DNA from 2 places in the Planomonospora alba genome. Region 1 is predicted to be linked to the other one. Evidence: predicted binding sites of a transcription regulator. Region 1 holds the regulator's gene; the other holds the start of a gene.

Region 1 (7,581 bases):
AGGACGACATCGACTGGGCCGACGTCTCGCCCGCCGCGTCCCAGAAGTTCCTGGCCCGCGCCTTCCGGGTGATGGCGGAGGCCGGCGCGGCCTCCGCCCCCGGCGCGGACTTCTCCACCGGTGACCTGGAGCTGCGCAGGACCGTCCACAAGATCATCGATGAGGTCACCACGCTGGTCGAGTCCTACCGCTTCAACGTCGCGGTGGCCCGCATGATGGAGCTGACGAGCGCGGCCCGCAAGGCCATCGACTCCGGGCCCGGCGCCGCCGACCCGGCGGTCCGGGAGGCCGCCGAGACCCTGGCCGTCATGCTCTCCCTGGTCGCGCCGTACGTCGCGGAGGAGGGCTGGGAGCGTCTGGGCCACCCGGCCTCGGTCGCCGCGGCGGGCTGGCCGGTCGCCGAGGAGGCCCTGCTGGTCCAGGAGACCGTCACCTGCGTCGTGCAGGTCGCGGGCAAGGTCCGCGACCGGCTGGAGGTCTCCCCGGAGATCTCCGAGGACGACCTGAAGTCGCTGGCGCTGGCCTCGGAGAAGGTCCAGGGCTTCCTGTCCGGCGCGCCGCGCAAGGTCATCGTCCGCGCGCCGAAGCTGGTCAACATCGTCCCGTGAGGCCCTCGGCGGCCCCGGTTCTCCGGGGCCGCCGAGCGGGTCGCCGGAGGGGTGGAGGGCCGCTGGACCCTCCACCCCTCCGGCGACGCCGGCCCTCCGGATGCCCCGCCCCGGGGGACGTCCAGTCCGCCGCCGACCCGGCGCTTCCCGGCGTCCCCGGCTCACCGGGCCCGGTCCCGGGGCCCTGAAGGGGTTCAGGGAACCCTGGTCCCCGGCCCGCGCGCAGGCCCCGCCGGGCGGTCACGACCGGGCCTTCACCGCCCGGGCGATGCGGTCCAGGACCTCGGAGAGGACCGGCTCGGAGGTGGCGAAGTTCAGCCGGGCGAACCCCTCGCCGCCGGGGCCGAACGGCGGGCCCTGGCTGAGCATCACCCGGGCCTCGCGCTGCAGGAGGTCGGCGGGGTCCTCGCCCGTCCCCAGACCCCTGAAGTCCAGCCATGCCAGATAGGTCGCGTCGGGTACCCGGTAGCCGACGCCCTGGGGGAGCCGCTCGGCGACCAGGCGCCGGTTGCGGTCGAGCAGCGCCCTGACCCGCTCCAGCCAGTCGTCCCCGTCCCGCCAGGCCGCGACGGTCGCGTCGACCCCGAACACGTGGGCCGCGCCGTACAGGTGGCGGGGCTGGGCGCTCAGCGCCTCGCGTACGGCGGGTGCCCCCAGGTGCGCCACCGAGCAGCGGATGCCGCCCAGGTTGAAGGCCTTGGTGGCGGAGGTGAGCGTGACGGTCCGCTCGGGCAGCAGCGTGGCGAAGGGGACGTGCCGGGCCGGGGCGTGGGTCAGGTCGGCGTGGATCTCGTCGGAGACGACCAGCAGGTCGTGGCGTTCGGCCAGTTCGGCGAGGTCGGTGAGCTCCCGGCGGGTGAACGAGCGCCCGGTCGGGTTCTGCGGGTTCACCAGGAGCAGCACGCGGCAGCGGCCCTCGGCGAGCCGGGCGGCCAGGGCGTCGGTGTCGAAGCCCCAGGAGTCTCCGGCCGGCTCCAGCGGGATGGGCAGCGGCGGCCGGTCCATGTCGGCCAGCGTCTGCAGGAAGGGCGGGTAGGTCGGGACGTGCAGGGCCACCGCGTCGCCGGGCCGGGTGGCCAGGTGCAGGACGACCTGGAGGGCCTGGTTGATGTCGGTGAAGGAGCGCACGTGGCCGGGGTCGGCGTGCCAGCCGTACCGCCGCTCCATGCGCTCGGCGAAAGCCTCGGCCAGCGGACCGTCACCGAGCCGGTCGAGCCAGGAGGGGTAGCCGAGGTCGCCGCGGGCCCGGCGGATCAGGGCCTCGCGTACGGCGGGAGCGACCGGGAAGTCCATGTCCGCGACCCAGGCCGGGATCACGCCGGGTCCGGCCGACGACCATTTCGCGCCGTCCCTGTCGGTCAGGTCGTCCAGCGTCAGATCGTTCATATCGGGCAGATCGCTCACCGCCCCAGCCTAACCGGGGCGGGCGGCCCGGTGGCGCGCCCGTCCCGGCGTCCGCTCCGGAACGCGTCGGCCGGATGCCGGCTCGGCGCGCTCCGGCTCGGACGGGATGACCGGCGGCTCGACGCGGGACTGCTCAGAGCTTGCGGAGGACCGCCACGACCTTGCCGAGGACGGTGGCCTCGTCGCCCGGGATCGGGTCGTAGTTCGGGTTGTGCGGGACCAGCCAGACGTGGCCGTCCCGGCGCTTGAAGGTCTTGACGGTGGCCTCGCCGTCGATCATCGCCGCGACGATGTCACCGCTCTCCGCGACCGGCTGCTGGCGCACGACCACCCAGTCGCCGTCGGCGATGGCCGCGTCGATCATCGAGTCACCGGTCACCTGGAGCAGGAAGAGCGTGCCCTCGCCGACGAGCTGCTTGGGCAGGGCGAAGACGTCCTCGATGCTCTCCTCGGCGAGGATCGGGCCGCCGGCGGCGATCCGGCCGACGAGGGGCACGTAGGAGGCGGTCGGCCGGCTGACCGGCGTCTCGTCGGTGCCGGCGTCGGGATCCACCCACAGCACGGGCTCACCGGGCAGACGGACCTCCAGCGCGCGGGGCCGGTGCGGGTCACGCCTCAGGTAACCCTTGCGCTGCAACGCCGTCAGCTGGTGGGACACACTGGAGGTGCTGGTGAGCTGCACCGCCTCGCCGATCTCGCGCATCGACGGCGGATAGCCGCGCTGCTGCACCGAGTCGCGGATCACCTCAAGGATCTTGCGCTGCCTGGGGGTGAGGCCGAGGGAGTCACGCCTGCGCACCGCCAGGTCACTGGGGGCCGCGCCGTTCTCGTTGCGCTCGCTCATGGGATCTCCTCGCCTCCCGCTCTGTATTCCTCATGTCGCACACGGCGACCGTACTCCCGTCGAAGATCATCTTCAAACAATTGTTCGAGTCTTCCTCGAAATCCTCGGCGCCGTGGTGTACAACATCGTACGGGAGTTCGATCGACATCGTGTTCGATTCGCCGGTCTTTCCGTCGCCTTTGTTCGGGCGCGGGGAGGGGGGAGCGTGTGAGGACGACCGGGCGGGTGCGGCGATCCGGGCGGGCACGGGCGTCGGAGCAGGGGGCGGGGCGGACCGGGGCCGCGGAGCGGGCGGCGGATCGGATGCGGGGGTCCGGGCGGGAGGGCCGGCCGGACCAGGGGCGCCCGCACCTGCGGGTGCTGCAAGGAGGGCGCGCCGGGGCCGTGCGCGAGGTCCCCCGTCCCGCCGGAGGACCTGCCGGGGCGGTCCGGGAGGGCCGGGCGGTGCGGGCCGCGCGAGAGGCCCGGGACGGTGAGGCGGCACGGGGCGTGCGGGGTGCCCGGGGTGATCGGGCGGTGCAGGGCGCGCGGGATTCCCGGAGCGGCAGGGGCGCGCGAGCCGCTCAGGGCGGCGGGACCGGCCGGGTGCCGCGGGACGCCGGAGGGCGCCCGGGCCCGGCGCGGGGTGCGCGGCGGACCTCCGGGCCGCGGGTCAGGCTCACCCGCAGGGGCCGGATCGTGGTGGTTCTCGCCCTCGTGCTGCTCGCTCTCACCCTCCTGTGGGTCGTCGGCCGTCTCTTCCCGGCCTAGACGGCCCTCCTTCGCACTCGGGCCGTTCCCGCGCGGGCCGTGCGGTCCCTGCGCGGACCGTCCCCGCGCGGGCCGTCCTCCCTCGCGTCCGGAGTCCCCTCCGGGGCCCGTCCCGGCCCTGCCGCCCGTCGGCCCCGCCCCGACCCGCCTCACTCCGACCCGCCCGGATGGGGCGGAGGCGGCCGAGGCCGGTCGTGGCCGGGCGCCGTGTCACGGGCGGTGCCGGCCGTCCGATACCCTCGTCCGGCCCGGGCATGACCTGGGCCGGAGCCGGCCGTCCGCGGCCGGCGTGCGGCCGGCGCCGACCGGGCCGTCCCGGGTGGGCGATCCCGGGCGGAGGCGTCCGGCGGGCAGGAAGGGCCGCCGGGCCGGCGAAGGGGGCCGCGGGGCCCGCCAGGGACCCGCCGATTCCGGCGGGCGGCGACACGCCCGGCTCGCATCCCTGATCTGCGCCTTCGCGCCGGCCCTCCGGATCAACTTGCGTTCATGGTCGTGCACTTCTACGGTTGCACCACAACATCTAGTGGCACCACCCATCCCGCCTCACCATAAGTTGTGTTTCCATCACCGCACTTCACCTTCGCCGGTGAACGGGTGCGGGTATTCCGCATGGGATGACGCGGGGCGTGTGGGGCAGGTGTGACATTCATCCGGTCAAGGAGGCGACGCACGTGCACTGCCCGTTCTGTCGTCACCCTGACACGCGGGTCATCGACAGCCGGTCCACCGAGGACGGCGCGGCCATCCGCCGCCGGCGCACGTGCCCGCAGTGCGGGCGCAGGTTCACCACGCAGGAGACGGTCCTGCTCATGGTGGGCAAGCGCAGCGGGGTGACCGAGCCCTTCTCCAGGGACAAGGTGATCGCGGGGGTCCGGCGGGCGTGCCAGGGACGGCCCGTCAGCGAGGACTCCCTGGCCCAGCTCGGCCAGCGCGTCGAGGAGAGCATCCGGGCGACCGGAGCCGCGGAGATCCCCGCCCACGAGGTCGGTCTGGCGATCCTGGGCCCGCTCCGCGAGCTGGACGAGGTGGCCTATCTCCGCTTCGCCTCGGTCTACCGGGGGTTCGAGACGCTGGCCGACTTCGAGGCCGAGATCAGGCAGCTGCGGGCGGACCGCTCCGCTCAGCAGGACGCCGAGCAGGACTGAAGAAGTCAATCCCCGGGCGCCGGGGGAATTGAGGCGGCGCGTTGATGTGGTCCGACTCGGGGGCTCCGGCGGGGTCCCGGAAGGGGGAAGTCATGACGGAGACGGTCAGCGGGACGGCGGCGCGCGGAGGCAAGCGCCCGCGCAAGGGGCTGAAGATGAAGCGCGTCTTCACCACCCCCGGCGTGCACCCGTACGACGAGGTGCCCTGGGAGCGCCGTGACGTCGTCATGACCAACTGGCGTGACGGCTCGGTCAACTTCGAGCAGCGCGGGGTGGAGTTCCCCGCCTTCTGGTCGGTCAACGCCGCCAACATCGTCACCACCAAGTACTTCCGGGGCGCCGTCGGCACCCCGCAGCGCGAGTGGAGCCTCAAGCAGCTCGTCGACCGCGTGGTGGGCGTCTACACCAGGACCGGCGTCGAGCACGGCTACTTCGCGACCGACGAGGACGCGGAGATCTTCGACCACGAGCTCAAGCACGCCCTGATCCACCAGGTCTTCAGCTTCAACTCCCCGGTCTGGTTCAACGTCGGCACCGCCTCGCCCCAGCAGGTCAGCGCCTGCTTCATCCTGGCCGTCGACGACACGATGGAGTCCATCCTCGACTGGTACAAGGAAGAGGGTGTGATCTTCAAGGGCGGTTCCGGCTCGGGCGTGAACCTCTCCCGGATCCGCTCCTCCAAGGAGCTGCTCTCCAGCGGCGGCACCGCCAGCGGCCCGGTCTCCTTCATGCGCGGCGCGGACGCCTCCGCCGGCACCATCAAGTCCGGCGGCGCCACCCGCCGGGCGGCCAAGATGGTCGTCCTCGACGTCGACCACCCCGACATCGAGGAGTTCATCGAGACCAAGGCGCGCGAGGAGGACAAGATCCGCGCGCTGCGCGACGCCGGGTTCGACATGGACCTGGGCGGCAAGGACATCGTCTCCGTCCAGTACCAGAACGCCAACAACTCCGTGCGCGTCTCCGACGAGTTCATGCGCGCGGTGGAGAAGGGCGAGAGGTTCGGGCTGCGCGCCCGCCTGTCCGGCGAGGTCATCGAGGAGGTCGACGCCCGCGCCCTGTTCCGCAAGATGGCCACCGCGGCCTGGGAGTGCGCCGACCCCGGCATCCAGTACGACGACACGATCAACGACTGGCACACCTGCCCGGAGACCGGCCGCATCACCGCCTCGAACCCGTGCTCGGAGTACGTCCACCTGGACAACTCCTCCTGCAACCTGGCGAGCATCAACCTGCTGAAGTTCCTCTCCGACGACGGCGCCTTCGACGTCGAGAACTTCGTGAAGATCACCGAGCTGATCATCACCGCGATGGACATCTCGATCTGCTTCGCCGACTTCCCGACCGAGAAGATCGGGGAGACCACCCGCGCCTACCGCCAGCTCGGCATCGGCTACGCCAACCTGGGCGCGCTGCTCATGGCCACCGGCCACGCCTACGACTCCGACGGCGGCCGGGCCATCGCCGCCGCCATCACCTCGCTGATGACCGGCGTCTCCTACCGGCGCAGCGCCGAGCTGGCCGGCATCGTGGGACCGTACGACGGCTACGCCCGCAACGCCGAGGCGCACAAGCGCGTCATGCGCAAGCACGCCGGCGCCAACGACACGCTGCGCACGCTGGAGAGCATGGACCGGGCGATCCACGCCGAGGCGTCCAAGCAGTGGGCGGAGTGCCTCAAGCTCGGCGAGAAGAACGGCTACCGCAACGCCCAGGCCTCGCTGCTGGCGCCCACCGGCACCATCGGGCTCATGATGGACTGCGACACCACGGGTGTCGAGCCCGACCTGTCGCTGGTGAAGTTCAAGAAGCTCGTCGGCGGCGGCTCCATGCAGATCGTCAACCAGACGATCCCGCGCGCCCTGGCGAGGCTCGGCTACCAGCAGGAGCAGGCCGAGGCCATCGTCGAGTACATCGCCGAGCACGGCCACGTCGTCGACGCGCCGGGCCTGCGCCGCGAGCACTACGAGGTGTTCGACTGCGCCATGGGCGAGCGGGCCATCGCGCCCATGGGTCACGTCCGGATGATGGCGGCGGTCCAGCCGTTCCTGTCCGGGGCGATCTCCAAGACCGTCAACCTGCCGGAGTCGGCCACGATCGACGACATCGAGCAGGTCTACCTGGAGGGCTGGAAGCTCGGCCTGAAGGCCCTGGCCGTCTACCGCGACAACTGCAAGGTCGGCCAGCCGCTCTCGGCGGGCGGCAAGAAGGCCGCCGAGAAGAGCGAGGAGAAGGCGGCCGCCGCGGAGCCGGAGGTCAAGATCGTCGAGATCGGCCGCCCGACCCGCCGCCGGCTGCCCAACCAGCGCCCGAGCACCACGACCCGCTTCACCGTGGGCGGCGCCAAGGGCTACATGACCGCCTCGTCCTACCCCGACGACGGCCTCGGCGAGGTCTTCCTGAAGATGTCCAAGCAGGGCTCGACCCTCGCGGGCGTCATGGACGCCTTCTCCGTGGCCATCTCCATCGGCCTGCAGTACGGCGTGCCGCTGGAGACCTACGTCAGCAAGTTCGTCAACATGCGGTTCGACCCGGCGGGCATGACCGACGACCCGGACATCCGCATGGCCGCCTCGGTGATGGACTACATCTTCCGCCGCCTGGCCCTGGACCACCTGCCCTACGAGGAGCGGGCCGCGCTCGGCATCTTCTCCGCGGCCGAGCGCGCCGCCCAGCAGCGCGGCGAGGACCCGGCGGCGATCCAGTCCGAGGAGGTCATGGCGGAGCTGGCCGCCTCGGCCCCGATCGAGCGGCCCAAGCCGCGCGCCGAGGCGGAGGCGGGCAGGGAGAGCGAGAGCGCCCGGCCCCAGGAGGCGGCTGTGCAGGAGCC
Region 2 (7,581 bases), on a different contig from region 1:
CACCGGCCCTACGACCGCCCGCCGCTGTCCAAGGCGGTGCTGCTCGGCGAGATCGACTCCACGGTCGTCGACTCCGACCTGGACGCCATGGGGGTGGACTTCCGCCCCGGGGTGGCCGCCAAGGGGCTGCGCCCCGGCGTGGTGGAGACCACCGAGGGAGAGCTGGCCTACGACGGCCTGGTCATCGCCACCGGCGCGGCCCCGATCCGGCTGCGCGGCGAGGGGCCGCAGCACGTGCTGCGCACCATCGACGACGCGCTCGCGCTGCGCGCGCTGCTCCGCGAGGGCGTGCGGGTCGCCGTCGTGGGCGCGGGCTGGATCGGCGCCGAGGTCGCCACCGCCGCGCGCAGGGCCGGGTGCGAGGTCACCGTCGTCGAGGCCGCCGCCCACCCGCTGGCCGCCGCGCTGGGCCCCGTCGGCGCCCACACCGCCCCCTGGTACGCCCAGGCCGGCATCGACCTGCGCACGGCCGCCGTGGTCGCCGCCGTCGACCACGGCGGTCTCACCCTCGCCGACGGCTCCGCGGTCGAGGCCGACGTCGTCGTCACCGGCATCGGAGTGCGGCCCGCGGTGGACTGGCTGGCCGGCTCGGGAGTCGAGCTGGACGACGGGGTCGTCACCGACGAGCACCTGCGCACCGCGCTGCCCGGCGTGGTCGCCGCCGGAGACTGCGCCGCCTGGTGGTCGCGCCGGTACGGCCGGCGCCTGCGGGTCGAGCACTGGGACACCGCCCTGGGCGCCCCCGACGTGGCGGTGGCCACGCTGCTGGGAGAGGGCGCCGGGGAGGGCGCGGTCTACGACCCGGTCCCCTACTTCTGGTCCGAGCAGTTCGGCCACATGGTCCAGTACGCCGGGCACCACGACGGCGCCCGCCTCGTCGGCCGCGGCGACCCCGCCGGCACCCGGTGGTCGGTCTGCTGGCTGAACGACGACGACACGCTCGCCGCCGTCCTGGCCGTGAACCGCCCGCGCGACCTGGTGCAGGGACGCCGCCTCATCGAGGGGGGCCAGCGCCTCGATGTCGATCGCCTGGCCGATCCTGCTGTAGCGTTGCGCGACTGTACGGCGATATGACCGCGCCGTGAAGTGTTTGGTGAAGGGCTCATTGTGGTAATGGTGGCTTCGTGACGCTTTCTGTTGCGCAGATCGACCGGGAAACCGACGAACTGGTGGGCGAATGGCTCACCCTCACCGAGGTCGCCAGGAGGCTCGACCTCAGCATCGGTCGCGCGAAGCAACTCCTCAAGGACCACAAGCTCATCGGGGTGCGGCGGGGCGGCGGGGAGCCCCAGGTGCCCGCCGCCTTCCTGGCCGGAGACGACGTCGCCAAGGGTCTGCCGGGCACGATCACCGTGCTGCTCGACGCGGGATACGACGAGGCCGAGGCCCTGCGGTGGCTGTTCACCCCCGACGACACCCTGCCGGGGTCGCCGGTCGACGCCATCCGCGCCGGCCGCCACACCGAGGTCAAGCGGCGTGCCCAGACCCTCGCTTTCTGACGCCCGCCTCTACCTGTGCACCGACGGCCGCCGCGACCGGGGGGACCTCGCCGACTTCCTCGACGCCGCCCTCTCCGGCGGGGTCGACATCGTGCAGCTGCGCGAGAAGGGCCTGGAGGCGCGCCAGGAGCTGGAGCTCCTGGAGGTCTTCCGTGACGCCTGCGACCGGCACGGCAGGCTCCTGGCGGTCAACGACCGGGCCGACGTCGCCCGCGCCGCCCGCCCGGACGTCCTCCACCTCGGCCAGGACGACCTGCCCGTGCGGGTGGCCCGCGACATCCTCGGCGACGACATCCTCATCGGGCGCTCCACCCACGCCCCCGAGGAGGCGTCCGCCGCGGCCGCCGAGCCCGGGGTCGACTACTTCTGCTGCGGCCCGATCTGGCCGACGCCCACCAAGCCCGGCCGGCCCGCGCCGGGGCCGTCCCTGCTGAGGCACGCCGCCGCGCTGGAGACCGACCGCCCCTGGTTCGGCATCGGCGGCATCGACCTGGGCAACCTGGACGAGGTCATGTCGTACGGCGTGCGCCGGGTCGTGGTCGTGCGGGCCATCACCGAGGCGGACGACCCGAAGGCCGCCGCCGCGGAGTTCCGCCGCAGGCTCGCCGCCCCGCCGCCCGCTCCGGAGAGCTGAGACGGGTCCGGGCGTGACCGGCTCGGCTCCCGCTCCGCGCCGGTCACGGCCGCTCCCGTCGTGTCCCGGCGGGCGCGGACGGGACCGGATCCGCGGGCGGGCGGGCCGGTCGGCGCCACCGGGACGCCGGGGCCGCAGACCGCCGCCCCGGCCGGTCAGGTCCGGCGGGCGGTCGCGGCCACGGCCAGGTCGGCCAGGGCCGCGCGGGACTCCGGCGTGACCGGGGCGCCGTCCAGCGCGCGCAGGGCCTCCGCCAGGTAGTCGTCGATCAGCTTCTCGCAGGCGGACAGCGCGCCGGTCTCCTCGATCACCCGGCGGAGCCGCTCGACCCCGCTCTCCTGGAGCTGCGGGTCGCCGAGCGTGCGGCGGACCTCCTCCGCCTGGGCGGGCGAGGCCGCGGCGAGCGCCCGGGCGATGAGCATCGTCCGCTTGCCCTCCCGCAGGTCGTCGCCGGCGGGCTTGCCGGTCTCGGCGGGGTCGCCGAACACGCCGAGGATGTCGTCGCGCAGCTGGAAGGCGATGCCGACGCTGCGGCCGTACTCCTCGCAGAAACGGTCGATCCACGGCTCCGGTCCGCCGGAGGCCAGCACCAGGCCGAGCCGGAGGGGCTGTTCCACGGAGTACTTGCCGCTCTTGAACAGCGCGACCCGCAGCGCGCTGTCGAAGGTGCTGACCCCCCGGACCTGCTCCAGCAGGTCGAGGTACTGGCCGCACATCAGCTCGGTGCGCATGTGGTCGTAGAGCGGCTGGGCCGCGCCGAGGGCGTCCGCGGGCAGGCCGCTGGTCCGCCACATCTCCCCGGACCAGACCAGCAGCAGGTTGCCCAGCAGGATGGCGGCGCTCTCACCGAACTGCGCGGCGGAGCCGTTCCAGCCCTCCTTCTCGTGCATGGCCTGGAAGCGGCGGTGCGCCGAGGGCATGCCCCGCCGCAGGTCGCTGGCGTCCATCACGTCGTCGTGGACGAGCGCGCTGGCCTGGAGCAGCTCCAGGGAGGCGGCCGCGCAGAAGAGCGCGGGATCGTCGGCGGCGCCGCCCGCCCCCCGCCAGCCCCAGTAGCAGAACGCCGGGCGGAGCCGTTTCCCGCCGGAGAGGAAGTCCTCGGCGGCGGCCAGGAGCGGGGCGATCTCCGGGGAGCCGAACGCGGGGCGCTGCCGGTCGAGGAACGTTCTCAGTGAACGGTCCACCTCGGAGCGGATGGTGTCCAGCATGGCTGCGGAAGCGGGCATACACAGAGATTATCGGTCCGGGCACGGATCGCCGGTCGGCCGCGCGTCTCGGCAGGTGGTCACGCCGCCCGCGCGGCGGCCGGGCCAGTAGGCTATGGGGCATGGCTCTGGGTCGCCCTTCAATCCTTCCCGACCGCGTGCCCACCGTCCGCGAGCTCCTCGCGGCGGGCGGCCGGTCCTTCTCCTTCGAGTTCTTCCCGCCGAAGAACGCCGAGGGGGAGCGGCAGCTCTGGCGCGCGATCCGGGAGCTGGAGTCGCTCCGGCCCACGTTCGTCTCCGTCACCTACGGGGCGGGCGGCGGGACCCGCGACCGCACGGTCGAGATCGTGGAGCGGCTCGCCCATGAGACCACGCTGACGCCGGTGGCGCACTTCACCGCGGTCAACCACTCGGTCCGCGAGCTGCGCCACCTGATCGGCCGGTTCGCCGGGGCGGGCGTGCGCAACATCCTCGCGGTCCGGGGCGACCCGCCCGGCGACCCCATGGGGGAGTGGGTGCGCCACCCCGAGGGCGTGCTCTACGCCGAGGAGCTGGTCCGGCTGATCCGCCAGTCCGGCGACTTCTGCGTGGGCGTCGCGGCCTTCCCGTACAAGCACCCGAGGTCGGCCTCGATCGAGTCCGACACCGAGTACTTCGTGCGCAAGTGCCGGGCCGGAGCCGACTACGCCATCACCCAGATGTTCTTCCGGGCGGAGGACTACCTGCGGCTGCGCGACCGGGTGGCGGCCAAGGGCTGCGACACGCCGATCATCCCCGGCATCATGCCCGTCACCCAGCTGAGCACGATCGCGCGCTCCGAGCAGCTGTCCGGGGCGCCGTTCCCGCCCGAGGTGGCCGAGCGGTTCACGGCCGTCGCCGACGACCCCGCCGCGGTACGCCGCCTCGGCATCGAGCACGCCGTCGAGCTCTGCCAGACCCTGCTCGACGAGGGGGCGCCGGGCATCCACTTCATCACCTTCAACCGCTCCAGCGCGACGCGCGAGGTCTTCCGGGCCCTCGACCCCGCGCCGCAGGCCGCCCCGGTCACCGCCTGAGCCGCCGCGCGCCGCGGTGCCGCGCCGCTCCGGCACCGCGGCCTCAGCCCGCCCCCGCCCCGCGGGGGCCGGTGCCCGGCCGCTCGGGGGCCAGCGGGAGCACGGCCCCCGCGATCACGTAGCGCTCGTGGCCGCCGGGGAAGACGAACGCGGTGAGCAGGTCGACGAAGCCGAGGCTGCGGTAGAGACGTCTGGCGACGGTGGGCAGGTCGCGGGTGGACAGCACGGCCGTGCGCTCCGGACGGTCCTCGCACACGCCCAGGACCAGTGAGCGGCCGATCCCCTTGCCCTGGTGGCCGGGGTGCACATGGATCTCGGCCAGCTCCAGCGCGTCACCCAGCCAGCCGTGCGCGCCGGCGGCGCCGTGCCGCTCCGCGACGGCCTGGTGGACGACGTCGTGCCACCACTGCCCGGGCGCGCCGTGGAAGCCGTAGGCGAGACCGACCGGCGTCCCGTCGGGAAGCTCGGCGAACAGGCAGGTGAAGCCGGGGTGGGTGGCGTGGTTGCCCATGATCGTTCTGCGGCCGGACAGCTGTTCGGCGGGCGGGTCCATCGCCGCGGTGTAGATGTCGAGAACGGAGCCCAGCCGGGAGACGAACTCATCGGGGCCGACTCGTCGCAGTCCGATCACTCACCGCACCCTAGCAGGGGCGATCCGGCACAACCCGGGGAATACGGCCAAAGCGGTGTTCGGGGGTTCCCCATGGAAGGCCCGGGGTCCGCCACGGGAGAGGGAAAACGGGTCACCCGCCACGGCCCTCGCCGCCGTCCGGGAGCGCGGGCGCCTATCCCGCCAGGGGGACGCGGCCCGGCAGCGAGGGCTGGGCGGGCAGGCCGAGCATCTCCTCCACCGTGACGACGAACCGCTCCGCCTCGGAGATCAGCTCCTCGGCGTCGCGGGGCGAGACCGCGTGGGTCATGCCGGCCTCGATCGAGGCCCGCTTGGCGGCGCTCACCTCGAAGTAGGGCGCCCAGTCGGCCAGCCGGGGCTCGGCCTCCGGCAGCAGCTCCCAGGCGCTGCGCAGCCTGCGCCTGCGGCCGTCCATCGGCCGGGGGCGTGCGGCCAGGACCGCCGCCGCCGCCCGGAGCGCGGCCAGGTGCGCCGCGACGTAACGCGCCGCCGAGGTGCGGGCGGCGGCCGCCTCCTCCAGGCAGTCGCGCGCGTCGGCCAGGCGCGTCCGCACCGTGGGCGAGAGCCGGGGCCCGCCGGGGCCGTCGAACCGTGGGGTCATGCTTCCGCCTCCTTGGTCGCAAGCGGCTCCCGGCATCCTCGCCGGTAGTGCCACGGTCGCAGACCCCACCGACAATTACGCCGGGCGGCCGGACGAGGAGCTTCCCCTCTCCCCGTCCGATCCCGGCCCGGCCCCGCCGCCTCGGGTGGAGGCGCGGGCCGGACCGGCCGCCCTCAACGTGAGCCGCGAGTCCCACGTCACTACATCGAACATAAATTCGATCATCGATGGTGTCAAGTAGGTGGGCGAACAAAAGTTCGATCTCTCTGTGGACACCCGGACGCCCGGAAGGCCGGCGGCGCGCGGGATCAGTAGGCGAACCTGCCCCGGACGTGGACCGGCGTGCGCGGGCCGAGCAGGCGCGGCAGGACCTCGGCCACGTGCATCGGCAGCCGCACGCACCCGTGCGAGGCCGGGTGGAGCGGCACCGAGAGCGAGCCGTGCAGGGCGATGCCGCCGTTGAAGAAGACCGGGTTGTAGAGCCCGCCCAGCGGCGAGCGGTGCCAGCCCTTCCGCCGCCACGTCGTGCGGTAGTCGCCCGTCGGCGTGGGGGTGCGGGCCGTGCCGGAGGAGATGTGACTGACCAGCCTCACCCGTCCCCTGACGTAGAGCACCATCACCTGCTTGCGCAGGTTGATCTCGACGCGGGTCGGCCTGCCCCGCGGCACCAGCACCCTCGGGGCCCGCGGCCGCTCCAGGGCACTCCAGGTCCTCCCCCCGACCGTCGCGCTCGGTCCCAGGCCGTTGACCTTCCGGAAGGCCCACACCGCGGCCCGGGTCGCCTCGCCGTACCGGCCGCTGATCCCGCCGGGGAGGTAGCCGAGCGCCTTCAGCCTCCGCTGGAGCGCCTTGACGGCCGCACCGCCGGCGCCGGGCCTGAGGGTCGTGTCCGGAGTGACGGCGGGGGCGGCGCGCCCGGCCGGCGGAGCGGACGCGGCGACCGCTCCGCCCGCCGCGCCGGGGGAGGGCAGGAGTACGGCGGCCGCCGTCACGAGAGCGGCCACGCCGAGCCTGTGTCCAGCCTTCATGCAGATCCATCCCCTCGTACGCCGCCGGACCGGACCGGCGGGCCATGACGCCTGCCTGGATGGTTCCGCGATCGGCCACAAAGCCATAGTCAGCGGTTGACCTGTTTAGAGTGGGCGGGTGCCAGAAAAGCTGCATCCGAACATCGAGAAGGTCGCCGCGATCCTGGGCGAGCACGGCGTCTCCGGCGAGATCGTCGTGTTCGCCGAGGCCACCCCCACGGCGGCGACCGCCGCCGCGCAGCTCGGCTGCGAGGTCGGCGCCATCGCCAACAGCCTCGTCTTCGACGCCGACGGCGAGCCGCTCCTGGTGCTCACCAGCGGGGCCCACCGGGTGAACACCGAGCTGATCGCGGAGAGGGTCGGCGCCGCCAGGGTACGGCGCGCCACCCCCGAATTCGTCCGGGCCGCCACCGGCCAGCCCATCGGCGGCGTCGCCCCGATCGGCCACCCGGCCCCCATCCGGACGCTGGTCGACACCTGGCTGGAGCGGCACGAGGTCGTCTGGGCCGCCGCGGGCCACCCGCACAGCGTCTTCCCCACCTCCTTCCAGGAGCTGGTCCGCATCACCGGGGGCACCCCCGCGGAGGTGGAGTGATGGCCACGGTCTGGCACAACCCGCGCTGCTCCAAGAGCCGCTGCGCCCTCGACGCGCTCACCGGCGCGGGCCGGGACGTGACCGTGCGCCGCTACCTGGACGACCCGCCCACGGCCGCCGAGCTCACCGAGGTCCTCGACCGGCTGGGCCTGGAGCCGTGGGACATCACCCGGATGGGCGAGGCGCGGGCCCGCGAGCTCGGGCTGGCGGACAAGGCCCGCGACCGGGACGAGTGGATCGCGATCCTGGCCGCCCACCCGATCCTGATCCAGCGCCCGATCGTCCTGACCGACGACGGCCGCGCGGTGATCGCCCGCGACGACGAGACCCTGC

What was found. The regulator LexA, encoded in region 1, represses DNA repair genes until DNA is damaged. The targets are predictions, from matches to a motif close to TCGAACANNTGTTCGA.
Region 2: the regulator LexA is predicted to act here: its motif matches at 5,871-5,886, upstream of ABD823_RS22550 (SAV_6107 family HEPN domain-containing protein).

Annotation. Positions count from the first base shown of each region.
Region 1 is NZ_BAAAUT010000062.1:15,072-22,652, forward strand. It holds gene leuS (leucine--tRNA ligase) at 1-608, shown strand, start outside; gene ABD823_RS28590 (MalY/PatB family protein) at 849-2,012, opposite strand; gene lexA (transcriptional repressor LexA) at 2,146-2,856, opposite strand; gene nrdR (transcriptional regulator NrdR) at 4,278-4,751, shown strand; gene ABD823_RS28605 (vitamin B12-dependent ribonucleotide reductase) at 4,844-7,581, shown strand, end outside.
Region 2 is NZ_BAAAUT010000038.1:69,488-77,068, forward strand. It holds gene ABD823_RS22520 (NAD(P)/FAD-dependent oxidoreductase) at 1-1,074, shown strand, start outside; gene ABD823_RS22525 (Rv2175c family DNA-binding protein) at 1,125-1,499, shown strand; gene thiE (thiamine phosphate synthase) at 1,477-2,133, shown strand; gene ABD823_RS22535 (polyprenyl synthetase family protein) at 2,289-3,359, opposite strand; gene metF (methylenetetrahydrofolate reductase [NAD(P)H]) at 3,461-4,393, shown strand; gene ABD823_RS22545 (GNAT family N-acetyltransferase) at 4,437-5,024, opposite strand; gene ABD823_RS22550 (SAV_6107 family HEPN domain-containing protein) at 5,179-5,625, opposite strand; gene ABD823_RS22555 (L,D-transpeptidase family protein) at 5,934-6,653, opposite strand; gene ABD823_RS22560 (YbaK/EbsC family protein) at 6,772-7,248, shown strand; gene ABD823_RS22565 (arsenate reductase family protein) at 7,248-7,581, shown strand, end outside.